4 regions of the Ensifer sp. LBL genome follow, and region 3 is predicted to be linked to each of the others. Evidence: riboswitches for the same ligand, from Rfam matches in the RefSeq annotation. Region 3 holds a riboswitch; each other region holds the start of a gene.
What was found. Region 3 has a riboswitch for thiamine pyrophosphate ahead of thiB (thiamine ABC transporter substrate binding subunit). Riboswitches for the same ligand answer to the same signal wherever they lie in the genome.

Region 1 (7,314 bases), on a different contig from region 3:
TCTCAAGCGCAACGGGATTGGCGACGGCAACCACGCGTTTGAAATCGCGTTGCCTGAGATGGCGAGCGCGCGCAGCAGTGAACTCGTCGTGCTTGCGGCGACCGGCAAAGGCGGCGAACTGCCGCTTCGTGTTCCCAAACCCGATGAACAGGCCGCTGAGGCGCTGATTGCGGCGCCGCTTGCAAAGGTGCTCGACAAGCTCGACGTGTTGATGGCGGCACAGCGTCAACTGCAGGTCTCGCAACGTTCCGCGCAGCGGTCGAGAGTTGACGACGGCGATGAAGCCGAGAGCCCTGGGCTTGCGGCGATCAGCGACGATGTCGCGAACCTCCGCGGCGAGATCACCCAACGCCTGACCGATCTAGACGTCCACTTGATGCGGATGGACGGTGTGATCGCCGGCATGGAAAAGAGCCTCAACGCACTGAAGCAGCGCTCGAACGGCGACCTGAAGCCGGCGTTTCTGCTTCTCTTTGTCCTTGCAGGCTTTGCGGCAGGCGCGATCCTTTCCGTCTTCCTTCGGACCTGAGGCGCATCTCATGCCCAGTACGGAACTTAGCCTTTCCGCAAGCCCTGCTCCGCTTGGCCGCATCGCGCGCAGTGGTCGCATCATCGCCTGCCCGATCGACGAAACACTGTTGCTCGTCGTCGGCACCGGTGGTCCGATGGCCGATCAGTTGTCGGTCGAGATCAACGAAGATGCGTCAAACCAGGTGACGGCGTCGGTCGTCGGCTGGCGGCTGGCGGCACCTCAGTCTTCCACCACGCATGGCTTTGCCGCGTTGTTACCGCTCGAAGGCTCTGATCGTCTGCCGACGACCCTGCGCTTCGGCACGGCCGGTAACGGCAAACGCTACATGGTTGCGCCACGCGCCGCTTCGATCGTTGAAGTGACCGCGATGCTGAAGGATTTTGCCGGTCCGCAGCTGGTACACGTGCTCGGTCGCCTGGTCGACGTGCTGATCAAGCCGCCACATGCCGATCAACGGCTCGCAGCCATCACGCCCCTTCTCAAGACGGGAGCTGCGAGCGACGGGTACATCGAGCTCCTTGGCGAGGGGCATGACGGCAGCATCGCCCTGAAAGGATGGGCGCACGACCTGCCCGCCGGCGTCTGCCGGGCGATCGTCAAGAGCGACGACGCCTTTCTGGCCGATTGCAACGTCGCCATTTTCCAGCGCAACGACGCGCCTGACGGTGCGGCTGGCTTTGTCGGCCTCCTGTCCGCAAACGACCTGCCCCGAGCGCGCGACATCAAGGGCATATTCTATCGCGGCCGTGGCGCCTGGCGGTATGCCGGGCTCCACGAACGCCGGGTCGTGACCGGTCCGCTCGAGACGCCCGGCCATATCCGCGCGATGCTGCTGCAGAGCCAGAGCTCGCCGCAAGTCATGCTTCGCCTGCGCGATGCCGCGAGCGGATATGATGGCACCGAAACGATCTCAAGCCTTCCGGTTCCTGTCCGCCTTGGCGTGGATGCCCTCTACCAGCGTGAGGATGGTGCCTTCCTGATTTCGGGCTGGCTTTTGGACGCGGAAGGCCACGTGGAAAGCGTCCGGCTTTGCCGACAGGGTGGCGGAACACGGCTGGACACAAGCTGGACCCGAACCGATCGGTCCGACGTGGAGGAGGCCTTCGTCGATCGCCCGGAATTCAACAGCGCGATTTTCGGTTACCGCCGATCCCATGGCTTTATCGCTCAGGTCGAGGCGCTTGGTGACGAGGCGGACGGACCAGTTCACCTTGAACTCACCCTTCGCGATGCCCGCCGCGCCTATATGCCACTTTTCCCGGTGCGGCTGCCCGCACGCGCCGCCGCCCTACGGCTGCTTGGCTCGATCGATCCGACAAGCTGGGCCCTGCCCGATATCATCGACCGGCAGATCGTCCCGTTCCTGACGGCGGCGCGGAGCAGTGCACCAACTGTGGAAACCACCGTCGACATCGGGCCCTTCGACCAGACCGAGGGTACCGCCATCCTTCTTGTCGCCGGAGAAACCGAGACGGATTTCGCACCGCTTTTGGGGCTGCTCGCACTTGATCCCCAAACGCGTCGCGTGCCGATCGCGCTCGTGCTCCAGGCCGAGCAGTTCCGACGGCACGCAGTCCACATCCGTCAACTCGTGGAATTCTATCGCTTGCCGCTGCGGCTCGTCTCCGTCGAGGGAGCCGGCGATGCATGCGACCTGGCGCAAGCGGCCGCCGAAAGCGTGAACGGCGACGCGGTCGTTCTGCTTTCCGCGTCGCTGACGCCAGCCAATGCCGGGTGGTACCGGGCACTCGTTGCCGCCTACGAAGCAAAGACGGGAAGCATCATCTCGCCGACCCTTGCCTACGAGGATCACTCGATCCGCTGGGCCGGCAGCACGTCGCTCGATCGTCCCGACCACCTGCAATCGAGCCGATACGCCGGCTATCCCGTCGGCGCCGTCAATCGTCTGAAGCTGACGAAGGTTGCATCCGCATCGCTCGATTGCTGCATCCTGCCGCGCGAAGCGCTGATGGAGGACGCAGGACTGTCGCCGACCTATCTCGGCGCAGCGCTGAAGGGCCTCGATCTCGCCCTTCGCCTCAGCGGAAAGGGCTACGAAGCCTACTGGCTTCCTTCCCTGCAGATGGTCGGATCGGACGAGGTGCCCGCAGCGGGCTCTGCCGCCACCGCCCGGTTCGTGGAGCGTGTCGACCGGACGCTCTTCCGCGCCCGATGGATGCCCGCCTCCGAAACCGCCCAAACATTCTTTGAGGAGACTGACGCATGAGCGAAAAACTCCGCGTACTTGTGGTTTCCCATGGCCACCCGACCCACTCGCTCGGAGGTGCGGAAATCGCTTCGCATGGTCTTCACAAGGCGCTGAATGGCCTGTCGGGTGTGGAATCGATCTACCTCGCCCGCGTCGGCAATCCGGTTCCGCGCCATGGCGCCTCCGCGCTGATGAGCCTGCGTCTCGCCATGGACGAAGTGCTCTACCACGCCGAAGACTTCGACCACTTCTTCCTGTCGAACGGCGATACGGAAGCGATCCGCCGCGACCTCTTGCGCTTCGTCGGCGACATCAAGCCTGATGTCGTTCACTTCCATCATATCCTCGGCTTCGGCCTGGAAGCGCTCTACGCCGTTCGTGATGCCCTGCCCAATGCGCGCATCGTCGTGACGTTCCACGAGTATCTGCCGATCTGCCACAATCACGGGCAAATGGTGAAACGCCTTTCGGGCCAGCTTTGCAACGGCGCCTCACCGATCAGTTGTCACACGTGCTTCCCCGAAATCCCGGTGTCGCGCTTCGTTCGCCGCGAACAGTTCGTGCGCGGCATGCTCAATCTCGCCGATGCCTTTATCGCGCCGAGTGCCTTTCTCGCCAATCGCTATGTCGAGTGGGGGCTCGAAGCCGCAAAGATCTTCGTCATCGAGAACGGCATCGTCATGGGCGACAAGGCGCCGGCCCGTGAACTGCCGTCGCCGACGGCCCGGCGCAATCGCTTCGCCTATTTCGGACAGATGACGCCGTTCAAGGGCGTTCACGTGTTGATCGACGCCGTATCACGGGTGCCCGACGACATCTGGGGCGATGATTCCTCGCTGATGATCTTCGGCGGCAACCTCGAGCGTCAGCCGAAGGACTATCAGGAGAAAGTGGCGAAACTGATCGAGGACGCCGGTCGCCGCGTCCGCTTCTACGGCGCCTACCAGAACCAGGACATGCCGCGACTGATGCGCTCGGTCGACTGGGTGGTGATGCCCTCCGTCTGGTGGGAAAATTCGCCCGTCGTCATCCAGGAAGCGCTTCATCACGGCCGGCCGATCATTTGCTCCGACATCGGCGGCATGGCCGAGAAGGTTCGCGACCGGCTGGACGGCTATCACTTCCGCGCCGGCAGCGCCCAGGATCTGGCCGACCGCCTGATCGACGTGTTGGGCGCGCCGCGGGCGTGGGACAATCTGCGGGCAACGCTGCGGCGACCGACGAGCCATGTCGATTGCGCGCGGGAGCATGTCGCGCTCTACCGCAAAATGCTCAAGGGCGAGCAACCGGCTGCGCCGAGTGCCGCAGTCGCCTGAGATAGGCCCGGAGCCCACACTGCTCAGCCAGATCGCCAAGCACGACCAAGAGCGCCCTGGGCTTCGGCTACGTTCGAAGCCTCGGCGCCCGACTCTTTGTCGTTGCCCCACCAATGATGAAAGTGATGCACCGGCCCATGCCCCTGGCCGATGGTCAGGCCATCGGCCGCCACCAGCGCGTCATGCAAATAGGCTTTGGCTGCCACAACCGCATCGTCAATCGGCATACCCTTGGCAAGCCCCGCGGCGATTGCTGCCGAGAGTGTGCACCCGGTGCCATGATCATTCCTGGTTTCGATCCGCGGCCGCGACAGGTTGAGGACATCCTCCCCGCTATAGAAAATATCGATCGCGTCCTTGCCCTTGGCATGTCCGCCCTTCATCAGCACCGAACGCGCACCGAGCTTCAGAAGCATCTCTGCCTGACGCGCGACCTCCGCTTCGGTTTCGGCGATTGGGCCTCCGGTCAACAGCGCCGCCTCGGGCAGGTTCGGTGTCAGAATGAGCGCCAGCGGCAGCAACTCCTCCTTGAGCGTCGCGATCGCGTCCGGCTGCATCAAATGATCGCCGGAGGTTGCCACCATCACCGGGTCGATGACAGCCAGCCGGTCGTAGCGCTTCAGACCAGCCGCGATCACCGCGATCGTCTCGCGCCGCGAGACCATGCCTATTTTCACCGCTCCAACGGCGAGATCCGAAAACACCGCGTCGACCTGGGCCGCAACGACAGTCGGGGAGATATCTTCAACCGCAGAAACCCCACGGGTATTCTGCGCCGTGACCGCAGTGATCACGCTTGCGCCATAAACGCCGAGCGCAGAGAACGTCTTCAGATCCGCCTGGATGCCGGCGCCGCCGCCGGAATCCGAGCCTGCGATGGTGACGGCGATCGCGGTCATAGCCCCACCTGCTTGAGGCCTGAGCCTTTTCGGTTTGAGTCAAGGACAGACACGAGCAAAGCGACCTCCCGGAAATGGACGGAGATCCGGTCGACAAGCGCAAAGACGGCTGGTGAGCAGAAGGGCCCTCGCCGTTCCTACGCCGGTATGATCCGGATCAGGTTCAAGGGTCTGGCTCACCGCCATCTCAGCGCAGTCACTGCGCGCCCCTCGGCAAGAGGGATGCTAGGGGAGCATGGGCGGGGGTGTCAATTGCTTGGGTTCGGGGCGCGATATCCAACCGCGACCGGGGCCGGGCGACACTCGGCATAAAAATCAGCGCGATCGGTTCACGCTTCAGTCCGTCGGCGCCTTTCCGAGAGGAAATATGGGAGAGCTATCAACGCCGCTCAAGTTTCCTCGAAAGCTGGGAGTGCGTCCCTGATCGCGTCTTTGCGTAAAGGCGTACTCTAAATGCGGAGCGCACTCCCTAGATGCCGACGTAGGCGGCATCAATGTGTGACATTTTTTGGTGATCGTCCTCCGGGCTTCCATCGTGGCGAGTAGGCTCGCGGCGTGATCGGGGCTTTGGAGCGAACGAGCTTTGTAGACGATATCTTACTCCCGACGTTCGCGAATCAGTGCCGTCTTCATCCAATCGTCGAGTATCCCCTCGGTGTGCCGACGATCGCTTCAAAAGCGACCAGCTAGTATCAAAGCACAGCGGCAGGTTCTGGGCACAACAAAACGTGCCCAGATACGTGGCTATTCTTAGCGCCATAGAGAGCAGCTAGTCGGTCCCCGGCGGTATCGGCTCGCCCGTGAAAGGACATGGATCGCAGCGAAATCGACCTGTGCCTGGACGGAGCATCAAACCGGACTTCAAATCGTTGTCTGGCCGTTAGCTGCCCGTCGATCAGGAAATCTTACACCGCTGCGTAGCCACCGGGTCTCACTGTGGGTCATAGGAGCGAGCCTCCTGGCCACGCTTTGTATATCTGCGAACAGTCTTACGGTCGATGCCAGCTTGCTCGGCGATCGACGACACCGGCATTCCAGGATCTTGATCAGAAATCCCTCTCCCGGCCATCGGACGGAGTATCGGTGACAGCGCGCCCCGGTTTTCCGAGGCGCGCCTCGAAACCGGCTACAATGAGCAAATCAAGGAGGGTTCAGGACACTACTGTTCCGCTACAACTGAGCTCCTCGAGCCTCAGCCCTCCTACACAGCCAGCGGGAAGCTGGTGCGGCAGCGAGATGGCACGCCGCGGCACTTCGTTGCGCCACTCACTCACGACGCTCCCAATGGCGCCATTACAGATGGGTCGCTCTGCTTCAACTCAAGCTGACATTGAATGGAACGGTGACCCAGGCTATACAGCGCTAACTCCCCGAAGCCGGTCGCGTTTCACGCTACCCCAATGGCAATCGAACCGGTGGGATCGCCAGCGTCGCACTGGAGAACTAAGTAAGATGTATGATGGCTCAGATGTATCGCAATTGCCTAACGAAATTTCTCGAGTACTGCAGTGTTTACAAAGAGTTGTTTTTCAGGGCCTTGCGAAGGCGAAGAGGTCGATATTCAAACTGGCTTAAATTGTATGATACAGAGCCGGACTTAGCTTCAATTGAACACCCCTCAAATGCGCCTTTATTTTCGATACTTATGCCCGTCTTCAACCCTGACCTCAAGGAATTGAGGGCGGCAATTGTCAGCGTACGCAAGCAAACGTATGGAAATTGGGAACTCTGCATTGTTGATGACTGCTCCAGTTCGCACAGCGTACGAGAGGCGATTTCCGAGCTAGCGTCGGCGGACGCTCGCATAAAAACCGCATTCCGGTCCGAGAATGGAAACATTAGCGAGGCAACAAATACGGCATTTGATCTCGCGACTGGAGAATGGATTGGGTTACTGGATCAGGACGATGTCTTGCACCAAAGTGCACTCGCCGTAGTGTCCCGCACCATACGCGCGCACCCGAGCGTCCAAGTGATATATACGGACGAAGACAAGATCGGCGAACGCGGTAATCGCTTTCAGCCGTACTTTAAGCCAGACTTCTCGCTCGAACTGCTGAGGGCACAGAACTATTTAAACCACTTTACCGTACACAGAGCAGCCAACATCTACCGGGTAGGTAAGTGGCGAAAGGAGTTCGACGGCAGTCAGGATTACGATCTGAATCTGCGTATCGTTGAAAGTATAGCCGATCGCGACATTATACACATTCCGTTTGTGCTTTACCATTGGCGCGCAACCAACGGCTCAACGGCCCACTCCATCCAAAACAAGGCCTACGCGGTTGTTGCTGGCCAACGCGCGCTTCAAGCTCACATCTCGCGATTAAATTTGGATGCGCAGGTGGTGGTGCTTGA
Region 2 (7,314 bases), on a different contig from region 3:
CATCGAGCCGACGAGCGACGGCTCCAGCGAGTTGCGCGCGCTTTTGCCCGGCGACAGCGAACGGCGGTTCCTCCGGGTCGAAACCATGGTGCCGACCACAAGCTGGCGGCTGGAGCAACTGGCGCCGCTCGACGGCGCAATCTCGGCGGCAACCCGCGAGGCCCGGCTGATTGCGCTCGCCCTCCTCGCACCGCTGCTCGCCCTTACCGCCTTTCTCCTGCGCCGCCGCCAGACGCTGGCGCTCGTCTCAGCGCGCGATCGCGCCGCCCGCGACGAGTTGGAAACCCGTGTGGCGGAGCGCACCCATGATCTCAGCCTTGCCCGCGATCATCTCGAAACGGAGATCGCCGACCATCGGCGCACCGGCGAAAAGCTGCAGGCGGTGCAACAGGAGCTCGTCCAGGCGAACCGGCTGGCGATCCTCGGCCAGGTAGCAGCCGGCGTCGCCCACGAGATCAACCAGCCGGTCGCGACCATCCGCGCCTATGCCGACAACGCCCGCACCTTCCTTGACCGGGGCCAGCAGCAGACGGCGGTCGAGAACCTCGTCAGCATCGCCGAACTGACCGACCGGGTCGGCACCATCACCGACGAACTCAGAAGCTTTGCCCGCAAGGGCCGCTTCGTCGCCGAACCGACGCCGATGCGCGACGTGATCGAAGGGGCGATGTTGTTGCTGCGCAGCCGCTTTGCCGGCCGCATGGATGCGATCGTCATCGACCTGCCGGAAAATGGCCTCCGCGTGCTCGGCAGCCGCATCCGGCTGGAACAGGTGCTGATCAATCTTCTCCAGAACGCGCTGGAAGCGCTCGGCGCGCGCGGCGATGCCGAGATCCGCGTGCGCTGCGAGGACAGCACCTCCGGGACGGTTTCGCTCGTCGTTGCCGACAACGGCCCGGGCATTGCCCCGCATATCCGCGAGGATCTGTTCACGCCGTTCAACACCTCGAAGGACGAGGGCCTCGGCCTCGGCCTTGCCATCTCCAAGGAGATCGTCGCCGATTATGGCGGCGATATCACCGTCGACACCAGCGACAAGGGCACCGTCTTCACGGTTCGCCTGAAGAGGGCCTGAGCGATGCAGCCGACCGTCTATCTCGTCGACGACGATACCCATCTGCGCAAGGCGATGACGCAGACGCTGGAACTCGCCGGCCTCACCGTCATCCCGTTTGCCAGCGCCGCCGAAGCGTTGAAGACGCTCGATGCCAATTTCGACGGCATCGTCGTCAGCGATATCCGCATGCCGGGCATCGACGGCCTCGCCTTCTTCCGCCGTATCGAAGCCTTCGACGCAGACCTGCCGGTGATCCTGGTGACCGGTCATGGGGATATCCCGATGGCGGTGCAGGCGCTTCAGGACGGCGTCTACGACTTCATCCCAAAACCCTTTGCCGCCGATCGGCTGGTGCAAAGCGTGCACCGGGCGCTCGAAAAACGCCGGCTCGTGATGGAAAACCGCGCGCTGAAGCGGGCCGCAGAGACGGCCGGCGACAGCCTGCCGCTGATCGGCCAGACGCCAGCCATGGAGCACCTGCGCCAGACCATCCGGCACATCGCCGATACCGATGTCGACGTGCTCGTCGCCGGCGAGACCGGCAGCGGCAAGGAGGTGGTGGCGACGCTGCTTCACAATTGGAGCCGCCGCCGTAACGGCAACTTCGTGGCGCTGAATTGCGGCGCGCTCCCCGAAACGGTCATCGAAAGCGAACTCTTCGGCCATGAACCGGGCGCCTTCACCGGCGCCTTGAAGAAGCGTATCGGACGGATCGAGCATGCGAGCGGCGGAACGCTGTTCCTCGACGAGATCGAGGCGATGCCGCCGGCAACGCAGGTGAAGATGCTGCGCGTTCTGGAAGCGCGTGAGATCACGCCGCTTGGCACCAACCAGGTTCGTCCGGTCGATATCCGCGTCATCGCGGCCGCCAAGATCGATCTTGGCAATCCGGCGGAGCGTGGCGATTTTCGCGAGGACCTCTACTTCCGATTGAACGTCGTGACGCTGTCGATCCCGCCGCTGCGCGAACGCCGTGACGATATCCCGCTACTCTTCTCGCACTTCCTGACCCGGGCGGCCGAGCGCTTCAAGCGCGACGTGCCGATGATCTCTCCGGCCGTACAACGGCATCTGATGACGCATGCCTGGCCGGGCAATGTGCGTGAACTCTCGCATTTTGCCGAGCGGGTGGCGCTTGGTGTGGAAGGTCCGCTGGGCCAAACGGTTGCGCCGGTCGAACAACCCGGATTTGCGCTGCCGGAACGGCTTGAACGCTACGAGGCGGAGATCCTGAAGGAGGTGCTGCGCGCCCAGCGCGGCGACGTCAAGGCGACGATCGAGGCGCTCGGCATCCCGCGCAAGACCTTCTACGACAAGCTCCAGCGCCACGGCATCAACCGCGCCGACTATGCCGAGCGGACAGCACCGGAAAAGGCCGGCCGCTAGCGCCAAATTCGAATCCGAAAACACACGCACTAGGTGCATCTTTGTCGACAGGCGAATTCACGCTTGACGACCCGGGCCGTTCGATGGCTATGATCTAGGCATTCACCAGGGGGGTCCCGCAAGGGGCTGAGATTCTGCTGGATGGCCGGCTTGCCGGCTATAGCGCAGTGACCCGTTGAACCTGATCCAGTTCATACTGGCGTAGGGACGGTGCAGATATCGAAGCCAGGATTCCGTGCGGTGAGCACCTGGCGGAGCGTCTTTCATCTTTCCGGCATCAGAACTGGGTCTCCAATCGCAAACTTGGAGCCTCGTCATGAATATTGCCACCAAACCCGCAGCCCTCACGGTCACGCAAGGCCCGCTTCCGGCCTCCCGAAAGATCCACAAGCCGGGCGTTCTTCATCCGGATATTCGCGTGCCGATGCGCGAGATTGCTCTGCACCCGACCTCGGGCGAGCAACCGGTCACGGTCTATGACTCCTCCGGCGCCTATACCGCCGACGGTGCCGAGATCCGCATCGAGGACGGCCTGCCGCGGCTGCGCCGCAACTGGATCGTCGACCGCGGCGATGTCGAGACCTATGAGGGACGGACGGTTCGTCCCGAAGACAACGGCTTCGTGAGCGGCGACCGCCTGACGCCAACCTTCCCGTTCCAGCATGCGCCGCTGAAGGCCACGGGTGGCCGGGCAGTGACGCAGCTTGCCTATGCCCGCGCCGGCATCATCACGCCGGAGATGGAGTTCGTGGCGATCCGCGAGAACCTCGGCCGCGACGCGGCGCGCGCGAAGGCCCGCGACGGCGAAAGTTTCGGCGCCCACGTTCCCGATCACGTGACGCCCGAATTCGTGCGCCAGGAAATCGCCAGCGGCCGCGCTATCCTGCCCGCCAACATCAACCATCCGGAATCCGAACCGATGATCATCGGCCGGAACTTCCTGGTGAAGATCAACGCCAATATCGGCAACTCCGCCGTCACCTCGTCGATGGCCGAGGAAGTCGAGAAGATGGTCTGGGCGACGCGCTGGGGTGCCGACACGGTCATGGACCTTTCGACCGGCCGCAACATTCACAACATCCGCGAATGGATCATCCGCAACTCGCCGGTTCCGATCGGCACCGTGCCGCTCTACCAGGCGCTGGAAAAGGTCAACGGCATTGCCGAGGACCTCACCTGGGAAGTCTATCGCGACACCCTGATCGAGCAGGCCGAACAGGGCGTCGACTATTTCACCATCCATGCCGGCGTCCGCCTGCACTACATCCCGCTTACCGTCGATCGCGTCACCGGCATCGTCTCGCGTGGCGGCTCGATCATGGCCAAGTGGTGTCTGCATCATCACCGCGAGAGCTTCCTCTACGAACATTTCGAGGAAATCTGCGACATCTGCCGCGCCTATGACGTCTCCTTCTCGCTCGGCGACGGCCTGCGCCCGGGCTCGATCGCCGACGCCAATGACGCGGCACAATTCGCCGAACTCGAAACGCTCGGCGAACTCACCAAGATCGCCTGGGCCAAGGATTGTCAGGTGATGATCGAGGGCCCCGGCCACGTGCCAATGCACAAGATCAAGGAGAACATGGACAAGCAGCTCGCCGTCTGCGGCGAGGCGCCGTTCTACACGCTCGGACCGCTGACGACGGACATCGCACCCGGCTACGACCACATCACCTCGGGTATCGGTGCTGCGATGATCGGCTGGTTCGGCACAGCCATGCTCTGCTATGTCACGCCGAAGGAGCATCTCGGCCTGCCTGACCGCAACGACGTCAAGGTCGGCGTCATCACCTACAAGATCGCCGCCCACGCAGCCGACCTCGCCAAGGGGCATCCGGCAGCCCAGGTGCGCGACGACGCGCTGTCGCGCGCCCGCTTCGAGTTCCGCTGGGAGGACCAGTTCAACCTCTCGCTCGACCCGGAAACAGCCCGCAATTTCCACGACGAGACCCTGCCGAAGGAGGCGCACAAGGTCGCGCATTTCTGCTCCATGTGCGGCCCGAAATTCTGCTCGATGCGGATCTCGCACGACATCCGTGCCGAGGCGCAGAAGGAAGGGCTGGAGGCGATGGCCGCAAAATACCGCGAGGGCGGCGACCTCTACATGCCGGTGGAAGAGGCGGCTGGCGCGGCCGAGTAGGCGGCAAAGCCCATTGAAGGGGCCGGTCACGGCCCCTTCAATTCGCTCAGGATCTCCCGGTGTTCGCCAACGGTCTCCTCCTCCTTCTTCATGTTCGGGTTTGACCAGAGTGGGAGGCGCGCTACCGACCCGCCCAATCGGCGAACGCGCCCCCCTGTCGAACCCGCGATCATCGGCGTGTTGCGGCCACCGCCATGGGCCCGCACCTTGCGCGGCACCCGAATAGCTTGTCCCCGCGTCGATTGAACGGTATGCAAGGCACTCGCAAAAGTCGCTGTCGCCGAAATTCATTCGCGACGCGCTGCAGTCCTATGACGCGCAGAAGGTGTTGCAGAACGACGCAACAACGCCGTTCGCACAAGGAGAAAGACTTGAGGACACGCCTGCTGAGACTGACGGCCCTGTCCATCGGGGTCCTTGCATTCGCAGGCGACCTGCCGCGCGATGGGAGCTTTACCGCGGGCCTTTCCTGGATTTCCGCCGCCCATGCGGACGACGCCAATACCGGCGGCGGGAATGGTGAAGGTGCTCCGGGCGGCGGCGACCAAGGCGGCGAAAACGTCGGGAGCGGCGGCACCGAGGGTGGCGGTGACGGGAGTGGCGGCAACTGGGGCTCCGGCGACGGTAGCGGCGCAGGCCCTGAGCCCGGCCTTGAGCCCGGCGGTACCGGCGCAGGCGGCGGAGGTGCTGCCGTCATCGATCGCAACAGCCACAGCGAGCCCCACTCATCGATGCGCGACTCGCGGGATTACGGACCTGGCGGCAGCACTTGGCACGGCGGCAGCAGCTTCCTGAACCTGTTCCGCCAGACGCCGGAACGGCGCGGCGAAGGGAGCCAGCCTCAATCGTCTGCCCGGCAGAAGACAGTTCACACGAATTGAGAGCCTTGAAGGGAGGTCAACTTCGTTGCAACGAAGGCGGGCCTGCGCTCCTTCTCGAAACCGGACTTCGGATGTGCGTGCAGGAACGGTTTCTGACGCGCGAGAACAGATCAGCGGGGTCAGAATATTACGTTCGAGATACGTCTATCCCGATTGCGACCTGCCCGAGTAAGGCGGCGGAGCCATGGATACAGAGCCTCGTCATTCTCGTCGTGAATCTTCCTAACTTCCTTTCCAGCCGCTGCAAGCAATCCGCTCGACCACATCGAGCAGCACGTTGGCGCCGGCCACCAGATCATCCGGGTCGGTGTGCTCGCGCGGATTGTGGCTGATGCCGTCGCGGCTCGGGACGAAGATCATCGCCGTCGGGGCGATGCGGGCGAGCATCTGCGCATCGTGGCCGGCACCCGAAGTCATGCGCCGGCTTTTGAGGCCTCGTGTGCGTGCCGACGCCTCGATGGCCGCGACGATGGCCGGATCGAAGACCACCGGCTGGAAGCGCGCCAGGCGCTCGACCGAGATCTCGACGCCCTCCTCCTCTGCGACGCGGGCAAGAAAGTCCGCGAGCACCGTTTCCAATGCCTGCAGCCGTTCCTCGTCCGGGTCGCGCAGATCGGCGGTGAAGACCGCGCGCGACGGGATGACGTTGATCGCATCGGGCTCGAAACGCATCGTGCCGATGGTCGCGACGCTCGGCGCGTTCGAGCGTGCGATATGTTCACGCAGAAACAGGCCAACGCGGGCGGCGGCAAGACCGGCATCGCTGCGCATAGCCATCGGCGTCGTGCCGGCGTGGTTGGCGACGCCATCGATGGTGATGCGCTGCCAGGAGATGCCCTGCAGGTTCTCGACCGCACCAATCGCAAAGCCCTCGCGCTGCAGCACCGGCCCCTGCTCGATATGGAGCTCGACATAGGCGTGGGGCTTGAGGAACCCCGGCTCGACGTTGCCGGCATAGCCAATCCGCTCGAGTTCCTCGCCCAGCGACGAGCCATCCGTGCCGATGGTCGCGAGCGCTGCGCCCAGCGGCAGGCCGCCGACATAGACGAGCGAGCCGAGCATGTCGGGCGCAAATCGCACGCCCTCCTCATTGGTAAAGGCGGCAACGACGACCGGTCGGGTCGGCGTCACGCCACGTTCCCGCAACGTCTCGATCACTTCGAGCGCGGCAAGCACGCCGTAGCAGCCGTCATAGATGCCGGCATTGATGACCGTATCGATGTGCGAGCCGAGCAAAACAGGCGCTTCGCCGCCGTTCGCGTCGTCGCGCCAGATGCCGAAGATGTTGCCGATACGGTCGACGGCAACGTCGAGCCCGGCCGCCTCGATCCAGGCGACGAGGCGATCGCGACCGGCCTTGTCGTTGTCGGAGCCGGCGAGCCGGGTCAATCGCCCCTCCGCGTCGCAGCCGATGTCGCCGAGTTCACGGATGCGGCCAATCAGACGCGCGGAGTCGATGGAAGGAAATGGCATCTCTGTCCTGCTTTCATGCGGATTTCGGTTCATGGCCGGCTTTCGGTGGGCGCCAGTCTCTGCCGAACAATCTCGGCGTGATAACGCGCGCCGAAGATCAGGGCGTCGTCGTTGAAGTCGTAACGCGGATTGTGCAGCGGCGCCGACGCCTCGCCATTGCCGATGAAGACGAAACAACCCGGCACGTGCTCGAGGAAGCGCGCGAAATCCTCCGAGCCGGTCATCGGCTCGGCGGCCGTCGCGACATTCGCAGCACCGAACACCGTTTCCGCTGCGGCAAAGGCGTGGCCGGTCAGGGCCGCATCGTTGATCAACGGAACGAACTCGCGGGTGTAGTTGACCTCGACCGCGCAGCCATAGGCATCCGCCGTCCCCTG
Region 3 (7,314 bases):
GCCTCCAGCACCTCGTCGCGCCAGGCCTCGAAATGGGCAAAGCCACGGTCGAGGCGACGGGACTGACCACGGTCGAGCCAGACGGTGGCGGTCGAGACCTTTTCCAGGAAGCGCCGGTCGTGCGAGATCAGCACCAGCGCCGAGCGGCTGCGGATCAGTTCGTCTTCCAGCCATTCGATCGTCGGCAGATCGAGATGGTTGGTCGGCTCGTCGAGCAAAAGGATGTCCGGCTCCGGCGCCATGACGCGGGCAAGTGCTGCGCGACGCGCTTCGCCGCCGGAAAGGCGCTTGGGATCCTCTTCGCCGGTCAGCCCCAGATGCTGCAGCAGATAGGCGACGCGATAGGGATCGTCGCTCGGGCCGAGGCCCGCCTCGGCATAGGCCTGCACCGTGTCGTAACCGTCGAAATCCGGCGCCTGGTGCAGATAGCGGATGGTTGCCGAGGGATGGCGGAACACTTCGCCCGACTGCGCCTCTGCAAGGCCCGCGGCGATCTTCATCAGCGTCGATTTGCCCGAGCCGTTGCGGCCGACCAGGCAGATCTTGTCGCCCGGCTCCACTTGAAAATTGGCGCCGGCAAGCAGCGGCGTGCCGCCAAAGGTGAGGAAGATATCGTCGAGTTTCAGAATGGGAGGCGCCAAGGCTCAGGCTCCGGAAAGGTCATAGGGGCGGGCAAGCACGAGGGCACGGCCGCTCTTGAGAGTGAAGCGAAGGTGACCCTCCGCAACGTTGGAAACGGTTCGGGACGAGCCGAACGGCAGGGTGAAATCGTCGAGCGGATAACGCGCATTGACGATCGAAAGACCGGTCAGCTCGGTCAACCCGAGGACCGAGAAGAGGCAGCCCTTGGGCAGGTCGACTTCGAGCGAGCCGGCCAGCAGCGGATAGGCCTCTTCCTCGCCCGACGTCATCAACACCGAAAGCCCACGCTCGGCAAGGGCGACGGCATGAAGCAGATGCATGAACGCATGATCACTGCGGGTGCCGCCGAGCGCGCCGGCGAAGATCAGGCGATCGGCCCCGCGCGACAGCGCCGCCTCGACCGCGATCTCACCGTCCGTCGCGGCCTTTGCCGCCGGATAGGGCTCGCGCGGAACCGAGGCGTAGTCCGCAAGAAGGGCTTCCTCGGTCGAGTCGAAATCACCGACCCAGACATCGGGCACGATGCCGAGCAGCCGCGCATGGCGCATGCCGCCATCAGCCGCGATGAAGCGACTTGCGGCCAGCTGGTGAGCCAGCCGGTCGGTCAGCGAAAGGGCGCCGCCAAGCAGAATGGTGAAGGTCGATCGAGCCATGGCAAAGCCCATAGCGCAAAGGACCGCCGAAGGAAAACGAAGAAAACCGTCGGGCGACCGGTTCTTAAGATTTTGGTCAGACCGTCAATGCCCCTCGGGCACCGGATCGGGGAACAGCATGCCGGCATAAACGCCGGGGGTCGAATCCGGAATCTCGACGGCCCCGGCCACCCGCTCGTAGAACTTCGCCGGCCCGACACCGCCGATAATCGCGTAGCCGTAGCCGGCCTCGCGCATGGCCGTCAGGCTTGCAAGCAGCAGCGCCTCGCCGATCCCCTGTCCGCGCATGCCTTCGTCGACACCGGTCGGACCGAAGAAGCCGAGCGCCGTCACGTCGTGGCAGGAAAAGCCGACGATCTTTTCCTCATGGACTGCGACATGCATACGCGTCGGGGTCGAGGAAAAGGCGGCTTCCGCCTCGCCAGCCCATCCGGCGCCAAAGGTCTTTTCGATCCAGGACACGACAAGGCGGCGCTCCGGCGCCATGGCGCGGCGAATGCTGATGTCAGGACCAAGCTTCGACTGAGGCTCAGCCGGCAGGGCATAAAGTCGAACGAGCATATCGGGCATGACATTTCCTCCTCGCTGCCGTTGTGTAGCGCAGTTGGCGGCTTACGCAAACACGCGCCGTCGTGCCGGCCAGCCGCCCTTGCTTCCCCGCAAACATCGCTTGCCTTGGGGCCTTGGCAGCGGTAAATCTCTTGCCGCTCTAACGGGGTGCCTCCCGACCGCACAGCGGCCGGAGGCTGAGAGGCGTCAAAACGCCAACCCGCGGAACCTGATCCGGCTCATACCGGCGGAGGGATTAGACGCGATCGGATCGATACGCCCTTTTCCCATGCAACAACGAACTTTGGGAGAGAGGTCCTCGCCATGTCCAATTCATCGCAGCTCACATTCTTTAGCCGGCTAGCCCTTGCGGCCACCGCAAGCCTCGTTTTTTCCGGCGTCGCGATCGCCGCCGACAAGACGCTGACGGTCTATACCTATGAGAGTTTCATCACCGAATGGGGACCGGGCGCCAAGGTTGCAGAAGCCTTCGAGAAGACCTGCGAGTGCAAGGTCAACTATGTCGGCGTCGCCGACGGCGTCGAGCTGCTCACCCGCCTGAAGCTCGAAGGCGAGGCTTCCAAGGCCGACATCGTGCTCGGCCTCGACACCAACCTGGTTGCGGAAGCCAAGGAAACGGGCTTCTTCGCGCCGCACGGCATCGAGGCAACCGGCGTCACCGTGCCCGGGAACTTCTCCGACGACACCTTCCTGCCCTATGACTACGGCCACTTTGCCGTCGTCTACGACACCGAGACGCTGAAGACGCCACCGAAGAGCCTGAAGGAACTGGTCGAAGGCGACCCGTCGCAGAAGATCGTCGTCGAGGACCCGCGCACCTCGACGCCGGGCCTCGGCCTCCTGCTCTGGGTCAAGGCCGTCTATGGCGACGAGGCGGGTGCTGCCTGGGCGAAGCTGAAGGACCGCGTCCTGACCGTCACTCCCGGCTGGTCGGAAGCCTATGGCCTCTTCACCAAGGGCGAGGCGCCGATGGTGCTCTCCTACACCACGTCGCCGGCCTACCACATGGTCGCGGAAAACACCGAGCGCTATCAGGCGGCTGCCTTCTCCGAAGGCCACTACATCCAGATCGAAGTCGCCGGCATGACCAAGAACGCCAAGGAGCCGGAACTGGCAAAGCAGTTCCTCGCCTTCATGACCGGTCCGGACTTCCAGTCGATCATCCCGACGACCAACTGGATGATGCCGGTCGCAGCCACCAAGGAGCCTCTGCCGGACGCCTTCAACAAGCTGGTCAAGCCGGATAACACCTTCCTCCTGCCCTCGGAGGAAGTCGCCAAGAACCGCAAGGCCTGGATCGACGAATGGCTCGCCGCCATGAGCAAGAACTGAGGCCGGATTGTTCGCACTGCGCGAAAATCGCATGACAGTGGTCGCCGGGGCAGCCTGCCTCGGCGCCTTCGTCCTTTTCGTCGGCCTCGCGATCGTCGCCTTGCTGAGCCAGACGGGCGGCGCGAGCGACGATGCGCTGTTCGACGCCTACATCTGGCGCGTCACCCGCTTCACCCTGCTGCAGGCGACACTCTCGACGCTGCTGTCGGTGCTCTTTGCCATCCCCGTCGCCCGGGCGCTGGCGCGACGGCCGCAGTTTCCCGGCCGCATCTGGCTCTTGCGCCTGATGGCGCTGCCGCTCGGACTGCCAGTTCTCGTCGGCGCACTCGGGCTGATCGAGATCTGGGGGCGCCAGGGCTTCCTCAATTCCGGCCTGCGCTGGCTCGGCCTCGCGCAGCCCGTGAGCATTTACGGCCTGTTCGGCATCCTGCTCGCCCACGTCTTCTTCAACATGCCGCTTGCGGCGCGCCTGTTCCTGGCCGGGCTCGAGCGCATCCCCGCCGAATACTGGCGCAGCGCCGCCAATCTCGGCATGCCGTCGCGCGCGCTCTTCCGCTTCATCGAATGGCCCGTCCTGCGCGGCCTGCTTCCGGGTGCCGCCGGCCTTGTCTTCATGCTCTGCGCCACCAGCTTCACCCTCGTGTTGACGCTCGGCGGCGGGCCTGCGGCCAGCACAATCGAAGTGGCAATCTACCAGGCGCTGCGCTTCGATTTCGATCCGCCCCGCGCGATCGCGCTATCGGCCCTGCAGATCGCCATGACCGGCCTGCTGCTGTTCCTGGTTCGTTATCTGGCGACCGAGCCGGAAGAGGGCATGACCGGTGGCCGCACCGTGCGCCGCTTCGATGGCGCATCCAGGATCGCGCACCTGAGCGATGCCGCCTGGATCGCCCTTGCCTTTCTGTTTCTCGGCGCACCGCTGGTCGCCGTCCTCATCTCCGGCCTCGAAGCCGATCTGCTGAAGCTCGCGCGCGACCCGGCGGTGCACCGGGCGCTACTGACCAGCGCGGCAATCGCGCTCGCCTCGGCCCTCGCCTCCGTCACCATGGCGGCCGTGATGATCCGTGCAGCCGCGACCGTCACCGCGCCGCGTCACGCGACGTCGCTCGCCCGCGGTTTCGCCGGCGCCATCGGCGCCAGCACCTCGCTGATCCTGCTGGTGCCGCCCGTGGTACTTGGCGCCGGCTGGTTCCTTCTGCTGCGTCCCTTCGGCGATGTCGCGCGTTTTGCGCCCGTTATCGTCGTGGCGATCAATGCGCTGATGGCGCTTCCCTTCATCCATCGCATCCTCGCGCCGGCAATGGCGACCCATGCGGCGCGGTCGGAACGGCTGACGGCAAGCCTTGGCATCCGTGGTTTTAATCGCCTGCGATGGATCGACTTTCCAGCGCTGCGCAAGCCGCTGCTGATGGCACTTTCCTTCGCCATGGCGCTGTCGCTCGGCGACCTCGGCGCCGTCGCCCTCTTCGGCAGCCAGGACATGGTGACGCTGCCCTGGCTGCTCTACAGCCGCATGGGCAGCTACCGCACCGCCGACGCTGCCGGTCTCGCCCTTTTCCTCGGGCTTCTGTGCCTGATCTTCACCATCCTCGGCACGGCGAATGACAGCCGGCCGGAAAGACGCAAAGCATGACCCACCCCGTCCCCGCGATAGAGCTGCGCGATGTCGAGGTCCGTTTCGAAACGGCCGCGCTCACCTTCGATTGCACGATTGCCACCGGTGGCATCGTCGCCGTCGCCGGTGCGTCGGGCTCCGGCAAGTCGACGCTGCTCCACCTTATTGCCGGGTTCGAGGATCCCGATCGCGGCGAGGTCCGCATTCTCGGCGAGAACGTGGCCAACCGGGCGCCGTCGGAACGGCCGGTCTCGATGATCTTCCAGGACAACAACCTTTTCGCCCATCTCGACGTCGCGACCAATATCGGCCTCGGCATCGACCCGGCGCTTCGATTGACCGCGACCGACCGCGAGAAGATTGAAGACGCGCTCCGCCGCGTCGGGCTCGAAGGCTTCGGGAAAAGGCTGCCGCCGACGCTTTCCGGCGGCGAACGCCAGCGTGTCGCTCTTGCCCGGGCGCTTGTGCGAAAGCGCCCGCTGCTGCTGCTCGACGAACCCTTCGCGGCGCTTGATCCCGGCATGCGCGCCGGTATGCGCACGCTCCTGCGGGAACTGCACGCGGAGGAAGGCAACACGATCCTGATGATCACGCACCAGCCCGAAGACGTGAAAGCCCTGGCCGACAGCGTGCTTTTTCTCGACCAGGGGCGTATCATCGCAAACGATACCCTCGACCGTTTCCTGGAGCGGCGGGATAATGCGGCGATCGACCGCTTTCTCGGCAATACTTGAAGGACGGATCGGATTCACCGCGCCCTTGGCCGGTTGCCACAATTTGACCGCGGCGCCATGCGACGCGCGAAATATCCGGCAAGGCGCGAATATTCCCGCATCCGTTGCCGTGATACCACGGGGCAACTATTTCTACCGAGACAAACTAGGCAGGTGGCGCTGAAATCAGATACAGCAAGACCAGGACTGAAAGGTCGCGGCAGGGCAACGCTGCCGGGCTGAAAAAGTAGGACTTTCAACGCTGTCGTTCCACGTTTCCGCAGGATGCGGGCGGAGCGACGGACGGAAACGGGCTGAGGCATGGAGAGGCATACAGTCACACACGACCGCATCCCGCCGACGGGCGGACGGCTGCGTGGACGCGCCGTGGTTGCATTGCTTGCGACCACGCTCCTTTCCGCATGCCAATCCGTGATCGAGCAGACTTATCAGCCGACGGTTTCGCCTTCCTCCAATCCGCAGATCGTCGAGGAAGTCCAGAAGAACGATCCGCGGGCACAGTTGGGCGCGCGCGAACATCCGCGTATCGTCGCAAGCTACGGCGGCGAGTACAAGGACGCCAAGACCGAGCGCCTGGTGGCGCGCATCACCGGCGCGCTGACGGCGGTCTCCGAGAATCCGCAGCAGTCCTATCGCATCACCATCCTGAATTCGCCGGCGATCAACGCCTTCGCGCTGCCTGGCGGCTATCTCTACGTCACCCGCGGCCTGCTGGCGCTTGCCAATGACGCCTCCGAGGTCGCAGCCGTGCTGTCGCACGAAATGGCCCACGTCACCGCCAATCATGGCATCGAGAGGCAGCAACGCGAGGAAGCGGAAGTGATCGCCAGCCGGGTGGTCTCCGAGGTGCTGTCCTCCGATATCGCCGGCAAGCAGGCACTCGCCCGCGGCAAGCTCCGGCTCGCGGCCTTCTCGCGCAACCAGGAACTCCAGGCCGACGTGATCGGCGTGCGCATGCTCGGCGAGGCCGGCTACGACCCCTATGCCGCCGCGCGCTTCCTCGACTCGATGGCCGCCTATAGCCGCTTCACAGCGGTCGATCCGGAATCCGACCAGAGCCTCGACTTCCTGTCGAGCCACCCGAACGCGCCCCAGCGTGTCGACCTCGCGCGCCGGCATGCCCGTGCCTTCGGTCCGGAAGGCACCAGCGGCGACCGCGGGCGCGACTACTATCTCGCCGGCATCGACGGCCTGCTCTATGGCGACAGCCCGCAAGAAGGCTATGTGCGCGGGCAGACCTTCCTGCACGGCCAACTCGGCATCCGCTTCGACGTGCCCGCCGGATTCCAGATCGACAACAAGGCCGAGGCGGTGCTGGCGACCGGCGCCGGCGACATCGCCGTGCGCTTCGACGGCGTCGCCGACACGGGCGGCCGAAGCCTGACCGATTATATCGCCAGCGGTTGGGTAACGGGCCTGAAGCCCGATACGATCCGGCAGATCAGCGTCAACGGCCTGGAAGCCGCAACCGCGCGCGCCTCCGCCGACCGTTGGGATTTCGACGTGACGGTCATTCGTATCGATACGCGGATCTACCGCTTCCTGACCGCCGTGCCCAAGGGATCGAACGCGCTCGAGCCGACCGCAAACCAGTTGCGCACCTCGTTCCGCCGCATGACGGCCGCTGAGACGCAGTCGCTGAAGCCGCTGCGGATCCGGGTCGTGACCGTCCGGCCCGGCGATACGATCACCACGTTGTCGGCCCGCATGATGGGAACCGACCGCAAGCTCGACCTCTTCCGGGTGATCAATGCGATGCAGGTCAGCT
Region 4 (7,314 bases), on a different contig from region 3:
CGACAGGTAACGTTGGAATTCATTCTTGCCGGCGCCACCTACCACGCAAAATTCTCCCCAAGATTTTAGAGTAACATGCCTCCTTTCGCACTTAAAGTCCGCCCGTGTTGACCTACGGGTTTCCAGTAACGGCAAGTAAATATCTGTTCCACGCCGCTTGCGAACGGAGTAATGTTTGCCCGATTGTTCGAGGGGGTCTCGCAACAGGAGGGGACGATGGGGGTCGACTGGGGTGGTCCGGTCGCCGCCGTGACACGCCGCAATGTCTTGCGGCTGTTCTCGGCAGGCGTGATGGCGAATGTGCTTTCCGGGTGCCGACACGACTGGCCACCGGCTGCGGCCTGCGAGCTGCCCTATCCGATCGTCGACGTTCACTGCCATTTCTTCAACGCGGCCGATGTGCCGGTTGAAGGTCTGGTGCGCTATGTGGCGCTGCGGGAAAAGCTGCCGGAAGCGAGGCTCTCCGCCGATCCCCTACAGTCGAAGCGCCTGGAAAACGCCCTGGTGGTCTTTCTGGTGACGGCCCTTGGCGATGTCGCGCCCAAGGCCAAGGTCGAGGACGCCATTCTCAAGAGGCGGATGCCGCGCCCGTCCGACGCCGAGTTCGAGCGGCAGAAGGACGAGCAATTGCGCATCGCCGTCAAGCAACTGGTCGCGCTAGCGGGCGAGCAGCGCGCGTCATTGACCGCACGAAGCGGCGCCGAAACGCCGGATTATCAGGGCCTGCTGGAGCAGATCGGCGGCGCCCCCGGCTTGCCGCAGGGCCTGCAGCGGCGCTCCGGCAGCGTGGAGGAGACGGATGTCGATGCGCTGGCGTCGGCCGCCAAGGCCCACGACCAGATCGGCAACTACCTTTCCTTCGTTCGCCTCATGCAGGATTACCGGGAAAACCTCGCGGAAACCTATGCCCGGATCTTCGCGTCGAAATGCCGGTTCTCGATGATCACGCCGAGCATCCTCGATTTCGAGAAATCGATCGGCGGCAGGGCATCGCCGCAGCACGACCAGATCGACGTGATGGACGAGATCCAGCAACTGGTGATCAAGCGGCACGGCATCCACATGCACAGCTTCGTCGGCTTCGATCCGCACCGGGAGGCGCAGAAGCGCGGCTCGTCGCTGGAAAACGTCCGCTACGCGATCATGGAAAAAGGCTTCATCGGCGTGAAGATCTACCCGCCGATGGGCTTCAAGGCCTGGGGCAATGCGGATCCGGCGATCGATGCGGCGCTGAAGCGTCTCTACGACTGGTGCCGCGACAACAGCGTGCCGATCATGGCGCATGCCGAAAACAGCATCGGCGCCGGTTGCGGCTACGGCAATATGGCGAGCCCCGCCTACTGGAAGAAGCTGCTCGATACCAACCGTTACAATGACTTGCGGATCAACCTCGCGCATTTCGGCGCATTCGATGAAGTCATTCGCCCGGGCGCGCCGACGGGGGTCATGGTGTCCTGTGCCCAGGACAAGTTCTCCGGTACGCCGACCTGGGAGGACATCATCGGCAGGACGATCGGCCACGGACGCCGGCCGAACCTGTTTGCCGACCTGAGTTACCTCAGCGAACTCGTCACCGACAACACGCCCGGGCTGCACGAAAAGATCCGCGTGCTGCTCGACAAATGGCTCAAGGACTACGATCCCGGTGCGCGCCACCTGATGTTCGGCACCGACTGGTCGATGATGGCGCTGGAGAAGGACTACAACGCCTATGTCCCGCGGATCGCCCAGCAGCTGAAAGAGGCCAATGTCAGCGAGGAGGACCAGCAGAACATCTTCTGGAAGAACGCCTCCCGTTACCTCGGCCTCGACCGGCCGGGGCCGACCCGCCAGCGGCTCGCCACCTATTGCCGCAAGCGCGGCCTGGATGCCTCCTGGCTGTCGCAGCTGGAGATCGCCTGACCGCGGAGACCGACGCCCGCGGTCCGGCACGTGGCTATCGCCACGGTGCGGTTCTGGCGATCCATTCGCGGGTCCGGCCTTCCGGATCGGCGTTGCGGGTGATGTCCGTCACGACGGCGGCGATGTCGGCGCCGTGCTCGAAGACGCCGGCAATCCGCTCGACGTTGAGACCCCCGATAGCGACCAGCGGCAGGGAGCCGAGGCGCTTCCGCCAGGCGGCAAGACGCGGTAGTCCCTGCGGCGCCCACTTCATCGCCTTGAGGATGGTCGGGTAGACCGGCCCGAGTGCGATGTAGTCCGGGTCGGCCGCCAGCGCCGTCTCCAGTTCCGCCTCGTCATGGGTGCTGAGGCCGAGCTTCAGGCCGGCGGCGCGGATAGCGGCAAGGTCGGCCTCCGCCAGGTCCTCCTGACCGAGATGGACGAAATCGCAGCCTTCGGCGATCGCCAGCTGCCAGTAGTCGTTGACGATGAGCTGGCAGCCCTGCTCGTCGCAAACAGCCTTGGCCGCGCGGATCTCGCGGCGGATCTCCGCTTCCGGACGATCCTTGACGCGCAGCTGTACCAGCTTCACGCCGAGCGGCACCAGCCGCTCGATCCAGGCCGCGCTGTCGACGATAAGGTAGAAGGGGTCGAGTTTCACGCAAACACCGCCTTTCCGATGACGGGGGTGGAAGGGACGGCAAAATCGCGCGGTTCGAGCATGCCCGCCTCGAAGGCCTGCCGCCCGGCATCGATCGCGCCCGCAAATGCCGAGGCCATCAGCGCGGGCCTGGCGGCGCCGGCGACGGCCGTGTTGAGCAGGACGGCGTCGAAGCCGAGTTCCATCACCGTCGTTGCGTGCGAGGGCCGGCCGATGCCGGCATCGACGATCAGCGGCACATCGGGAAAGTTCGCCCGCATTGCCCGGAGCGCCTGGATGTTCTGCGGCCCCATGGCGCTGCCGATCGGCGCGCACCAGGGCATCAGCACCTTGCAGCCGGCTTCGACGAGCCGCTCGGCAACCACCAGATCATCCGTGGTGTAGGGAAAGACCTCGAACCCTTCGGCCGAGAGGATGCGCGCCGCCTCGACCAGCCCGAAGACATCGGGCTGCAGCGTGTCGTGGTGGCCGATCACTTCGAGCTTCAGCCAATTGGTGCCGAAAACCTCGCGTGCCATCTTGGCCGTCAGCACCGCCTCGGACACCGAATGGCAGCCGGCGGTGTTCGGCAGCATGTGCACCCCGAGCGCCCGGATCAGTTCGAAGAACGCGCCGCCCTGGCGGCCCCCGGCAGTTTCGCGCCGAAGCGAAACCGTGACGATTTCGGTGCCCGAGGATCGCACCGCATCTTCGAGCACGGCGGGGGAGGGATAGCGGGCGGTGCCGAGAAGCAGTCTCGAGCGCAGGTCCTGTCCATAAAGCGTCAGCATGTCTCAGCCTCCTTTCATCGGCGAGAGAATTTCGATGCGGTCCCGGTCGCAAAGCGCGTGACCCGAACGGTCGGCTCGGTGCACCAGTTCGCCGTTGACGGCGGTGGCGAGCCAGTCGCCCTCGAAATCGAGCACGGTCAGAAGCTCGGCGAGGGTGGCGACGGCGAGGTCGTGATCCTCGCCATTGACGGTCAGTCTCATGCGGCATCTCCCTTCAGGTCCCGCGCAAGGGCAAGGTCGGCTGCTTCCGCCGCCACGGCCGGCGAAAGCAGGAAGCCGTGGCGGTAAAGTCCGTTGATCGTGATGGTCTGCCCGGCGCGCAGGGCGCGCGGCAGGTTGTTGGCGAAGGCGGGGCGGACGCCGGCGCCGGTTTCGACGAGGCGCGCTTCGCCGAAGGCCGGATGCAGCGCATAGGCGGCGTTCAGCAGTTCCATGAGGGAACGGGCGGTGATCGGTCCGCCGTCATCCGTCTCGATCATCGTCGCCCCGCACATGAAGAGGCCGCCGCCGCGCGGCACGATGTAGAGCGGGATGCGCGGATGAACGAGCCTGACGGGCCGCGACAGCTCCACGTCGCTTGTCTCAAGGTAGAGCATTTCGCCGCGCACGCCGCGCAGGCCGGGCGTGTCGCCGATGCGTGCCGCACCGGTGCAGTCGGCGACGAGATCGTGGTGTCCGTTGTCGCTCGCCTCGGCGACGAAGGCGATGCCGCGATCGACAAGCTTCTGCCGCAGCCGGGCGAGCGCCCGGCGCGGGTCGAGATGCGCCTCGCCCGGAAAGAACAAGGCCTCGCGGAAGCGCCCGGAAAGTGCCGGTTCCAGCCGTTCGATCGCCGCGGTGTCGAGCCATTCGAACCCGGAGGTGCGCGAGGCGAAGCGCCTGAGTTCGCCGGCGTCCCGTGGCGGGGCGACGACCAGCGTGCCGTTGCGGGAAACTTCGCCTGGCAGGACGTCGTCCCACCAGTCGATGGCGCCGATGCCCTTCGTCAGCACCGCCTCTTCGGCGCTTTCGCGCTCGCACCAGGGCGCCAGCATGCCGCCGGCAAACCAGGAGGCCGCGCCGGCAAAGCCTGGCTCTTGCTCGACGACCGTCACCGCGACACCGCGGGCGCTGAGTTCATGGGCCAGACAGAGCCCTGCGACGCCGGCACCTTTGACGAGGACCCGCATCGCTCAGCGCTCCCGTGTGGCGCGAACGGGCCGTCGTAGGCAACGAAGCTGGATGGTGTTGGCGGTGTGCATGCCGAGGCTCCAAAGGTGGAGACCCAGTTCACGAGCGGGGGAGGGGAAGGACGCCCTGCCGATTGATCCGTCACGTGAGCGCGACGTTTGCGGCAGCGAATCTGCACCGTCCCTACGCCAGTATGAACTGGATCAGGTTCAACGGGTCACTGCACCGCGCAACCGCATAGCAGAATCTCAGCCCCTTGGCGGGACACCCCTGGTGAATGCTCCAAGCTGACCGCTCGGGGCCGTTTTTGTCAAGAGCCAGCATTCGTGCTGACCGTGATCTGACTGACGAAAAAATTATCTATAATTTTGCGGCGAGAAAGCGCAGGCGTCGGTGGCGCGATGGAAGGAAGGGGGCGGGCCGACCGGAGTGAAGCTTGGAATACCGGAAAAGTCCGGACTCGTAGTGGTTTTGTTGGCGGCGTGCGCGAGACTTCGGCGCTGACGCGCGAGTGATTGATTGTCGGCTCTCGACCGGTGCCGACGGCGTCCGGATCCTCATGCGATCCCAAAATACAACCAGAAGAGTATGTCATGTAAACATTTCTTCCCTTGGGTGCTTGTCAATTTTCGTGTCCGACAAAATTATAGATAATATTGGATTCTATCTATTTTGCGATCGTGAAGACCTGGAGGACGAGCTGAAATGCTGGACGAAAACCGACCGACTGGTGCTGATTTTATCCCGGGCGACACCGCCCAATCCCGCTGGACCCAGGCGGAAGCGGAGAAAATCTATAATCTGCCGTTCAACGATCTGCTCTACCGCGCCCACACGGTCCACCGTGCGCAGTTCGATCCCACCGCCATTCAGATGAGCCGGCTGCTCTCGATCAAGACCGGCGGCTGCGCCGAGGATTGCGGCTACTGCAGCCAGTCTGCCCACTACCCGACCGGGCTCAAGGCATCGAAGCTGATGGAGGTCGAGCGTGTGCTTGCCGAGGCGCGAAAGGCGCGCGACAGCGGCGCGACCCGCTATTGCATGGGGGCCGCGTGGCGCAGCCCGAAGGACCGCGACATGGATGCCATCGTCGCCATGGTCGAGGGTGTACGCGCGCTCGGCATGGAAACCTGCATGACGCTTGGCATGCTGACGCCGGCCCAGTCTGCGCGGCTTGCCGAGGCTGGGCTCGATTACTACAACCACAATGTCGATACGTCCGAACGCTTCTATAGCGAGATCATCACCACTCGCAGCTTTGCCGACCGGCTGGAGACGCTGGCCAATGTCCGCGACGCCGGCATCAAGGTCTGCGCCGGCGGCATCCTCGGCATGGGCGAGACGGCCGACGACCGGATCTCGATGCTGGTGACCCTCGCCAACCTGGCCGAGCCGCCCGAGAGCGTGCCGATCAACATGCTGATCCCGATCCCGGGCTCGAAGCTGGCCGATGCAGCACCCGTCGATCCGATCGATTTCGTCCGCACCATCGCGCTTGCCCGCATCCTGATGCCGCAATCGCATGTCCGGCTTTCGGCCGGACGCACCGACATGAGCGACGAGACGCAGGCGCTCTGTTTCTTCGCCGGCGCCAATTCTATTTTCGTCGGCGAAACTCTGCTGACCGCCGACAATCCCGGCGAGGACCACGATGCAGCGCTCTTCCGGCGGCTGGGGCTGAAGCCGATGGCTCCGCCGGCAAGGCAGGACGCGGCGGAATGACCGCGGGTCTTTTTGCGCGCCATGAGAAGACGCTGGAGAGCCTCGAACACAGGGGCCGCCGGCGCGCTCTTGCCCCCGCCGGCGGAGTGGATTTCACCTCGAACGACTATCTGGCGCTCGCCGCCTCGCCGCGGCTGAAGGCGGCGATAACGGCCGCCATCGCGCGCGGCGTGCCTGTCGGCTCCGGCGGCTCACGGCTGTTGCGCGGCAATCACGAAGAACACCAGGCGCTGGAGACGGAAGCGGCCGCCTTCTTCGGCGCCGAACGGATGCTCTTTTTCGGCAGCGGCTATGCCGCCAATGCTGCCTTGTTTTCGACGCTGCCGCAGCGGGACGATCTCATCGTCCATGATGCCCTGATCCATGCGAGCGCTCATGAAGGCATCGCGGCAAGCAAGGCCGATGCGGTGGCAGCAGTGCACAACGATGTCGGCGCCTTTGCCGATGCCATCGAAAAATGGCGCCGGGCCGGCGGAGCGGGGCGCCCGTGGATTGCCGTCGAAAGCCTCTATTCGATGGATGGCGATCGCGCGCCGCTCGCCGACCTCTTAGCGCTTGCCGCGCAGCATGACGGCTTTCTCGTCATCGACGAGGCGCACGCGACCGGCGTCTTCGGACGGGAAGGTCGCGGTCTGGCGGCGGAGTTGGAAGGCCGGGAGAACGTCGTCGTGCTGCACACCTGCGGCAAGGCGCTCGGTGTTTCCGGCGCGGTGGTCGGGGCGAGCGCCGTCCTTTGCGACTATCTCGTCAACCGCGCCCGCAACTTCATCTACTCCACCGCACCTTCGCCGCTCGTTGCGGCCGCGGTGCGCGAAGCGCTCGCAGCCCTCGTCGACGAGCCGGAACGCCGCGCCGCATTCGAGGGCCTCAGATCCTTCGCCAACCGGGCGCTCGTCGAGACGCTCGGCATCGAAGGCAGCGGCTCGCAAATCCTGCCCATCCCGATCGGCGACAACGGCCGAGCGCTCCGCATCGCCGCCCGCATGCGCGCCGAGGGTTACGATATCAGGGCAATCCGCCCGCCGACGGTGCCGGAAGGCACCGCGCGTCTTCGGATCGCCATCACGCTCAACGTCGACCAGTCTGCAATCGCGCAGATGCTACAGCAGT

Region 1: it holds a riboswitch for thiamine pyrophosphate, as region 3 does, so the genes downstream of both, thiD (bifunctional hydroxymethylpyrimidine kinase/phosphomethylpyrimidine kinase) here and thiB (thiamine ABC transporter substrate binding subunit) in region 3, are expected to answer to the same signal.
Region 2: it holds a riboswitch for thiamine pyrophosphate, as region 3 does, so the genes downstream of both, thiC (phosphomethylpyrimidine synthase ThiC) here and thiB (thiamine ABC transporter substrate binding subunit) in region 3, are expected to answer to the same signal.
Region 4: it holds a riboswitch for thiamine pyrophosphate, as region 3 does, so the genes downstream of both, thiO (glycine oxidase ThiO) here and thiB (thiamine ABC transporter substrate binding subunit) in region 3, are expected to answer to the same signal.

What each region holds. Positions count from the first base shown of each region.
Region 1 is NZ_JBNDJY010000010.1:91,984-99,297, forward strand. It holds gene OKW20_RS29945 (hypothetical protein) at 1-529, shown strand, start outside; gene OKW20_RS29950 (hypothetical protein) at 540-2,759, shown strand; gene OKW20_RS29955 (glycosyltransferase family 4 protein) at 2,756-4,057, shown strand; gene thiD (bifunctional hydroxymethylpyrimidine kinase/phosphomethylpyrimidine kinase) at 4,081-4,956, opposite strand; TPP riboswitch at 5,074-5,177, opposite strand; gene OKW20_RS29965 (glycosyltransferase family 2 protein) at 6,602-7,314, shown strand, end outside.
Region 2 is NZ_JBNDJY010000002.1:218,922-226,235, forward strand. It holds gene OKW20_RS08310 (ATP-binding protein) at 1-1,075, shown strand, start outside; gene OKW20_RS08315 (sigma-54-dependent transcriptional regulator) at 1,079-2,443, shown strand; TPP riboswitch at 2,541-2,669, shown strand; gene thiC (phosphomethylpyrimidine synthase ThiC) at 2,760-4,583, shown strand; gene OKW20_RS08325 (hypothetical protein) at 4,955-5,464, shown strand; gene OKW20_RS08330 (Zn-dependent hydrolase) at 5,687-6,937, opposite strand; gene OKW20_RS08335 (M20 aminoacylase family protein) at 6,967-7,314, opposite strand, start outside.
Region 3 is NZ_JBNDJY010000006.1:193,978-201,291, reverse strand. It holds gene OKW20_RS24010 (ABC-F family ATP-binding cassette domain-containing protein) at 1-641, opposite strand, end outside; gene OKW20_RS24005 (thiamine diphosphokinase) at 645-1,295, opposite strand; gene OKW20_RS24000 (GNAT family N-acetyltransferase) at 1,380-1,865, opposite strand; TPP riboswitch at 1,999-2,117, shown strand; gene thiB (thiamine ABC transporter substrate binding subunit) at 2,169-3,197, shown strand; gene thiP (thiamine/thiamine pyrophosphate ABC transporter permease ThiP) at 3,205-4,830, shown strand; gene thiQ (thiamine ABC transporter ATP-binding protein) at 4,827-5,546, shown strand; gene OKW20_RS23980 (M48 family metalloprotease) at 5,847-7,314, shown strand, end outside.
Region 4 is NZ_JBNDJY010000002.1:355,225-362,538, reverse strand. It holds gene OKW20_RS08940 (AAA family ATPase) at 1-45, opposite strand, end outside; gene OKW20_RS08935 (amidohydrolase family protein) at 217-1,902, shown strand; gene OKW20_RS08930 (thiamine phosphate synthase) at 1,937-2,542, opposite strand; gene OKW20_RS08925 (thiazole synthase) at 2,539-3,312, opposite strand; gene thiS (sulfur carrier protein ThiS) at 3,316-3,513, opposite strand; gene thiO (glycine oxidase ThiO) at 3,510-4,481, opposite strand; TPP riboswitch at 4,645-4,764, opposite strand; gene bioB (biotin synthase BioB) at 5,188-6,204, shown strand; gene OKW20_RS08905 (8-amino-7-oxononanoate synthase) at 6,201-7,314, shown strand, end outside.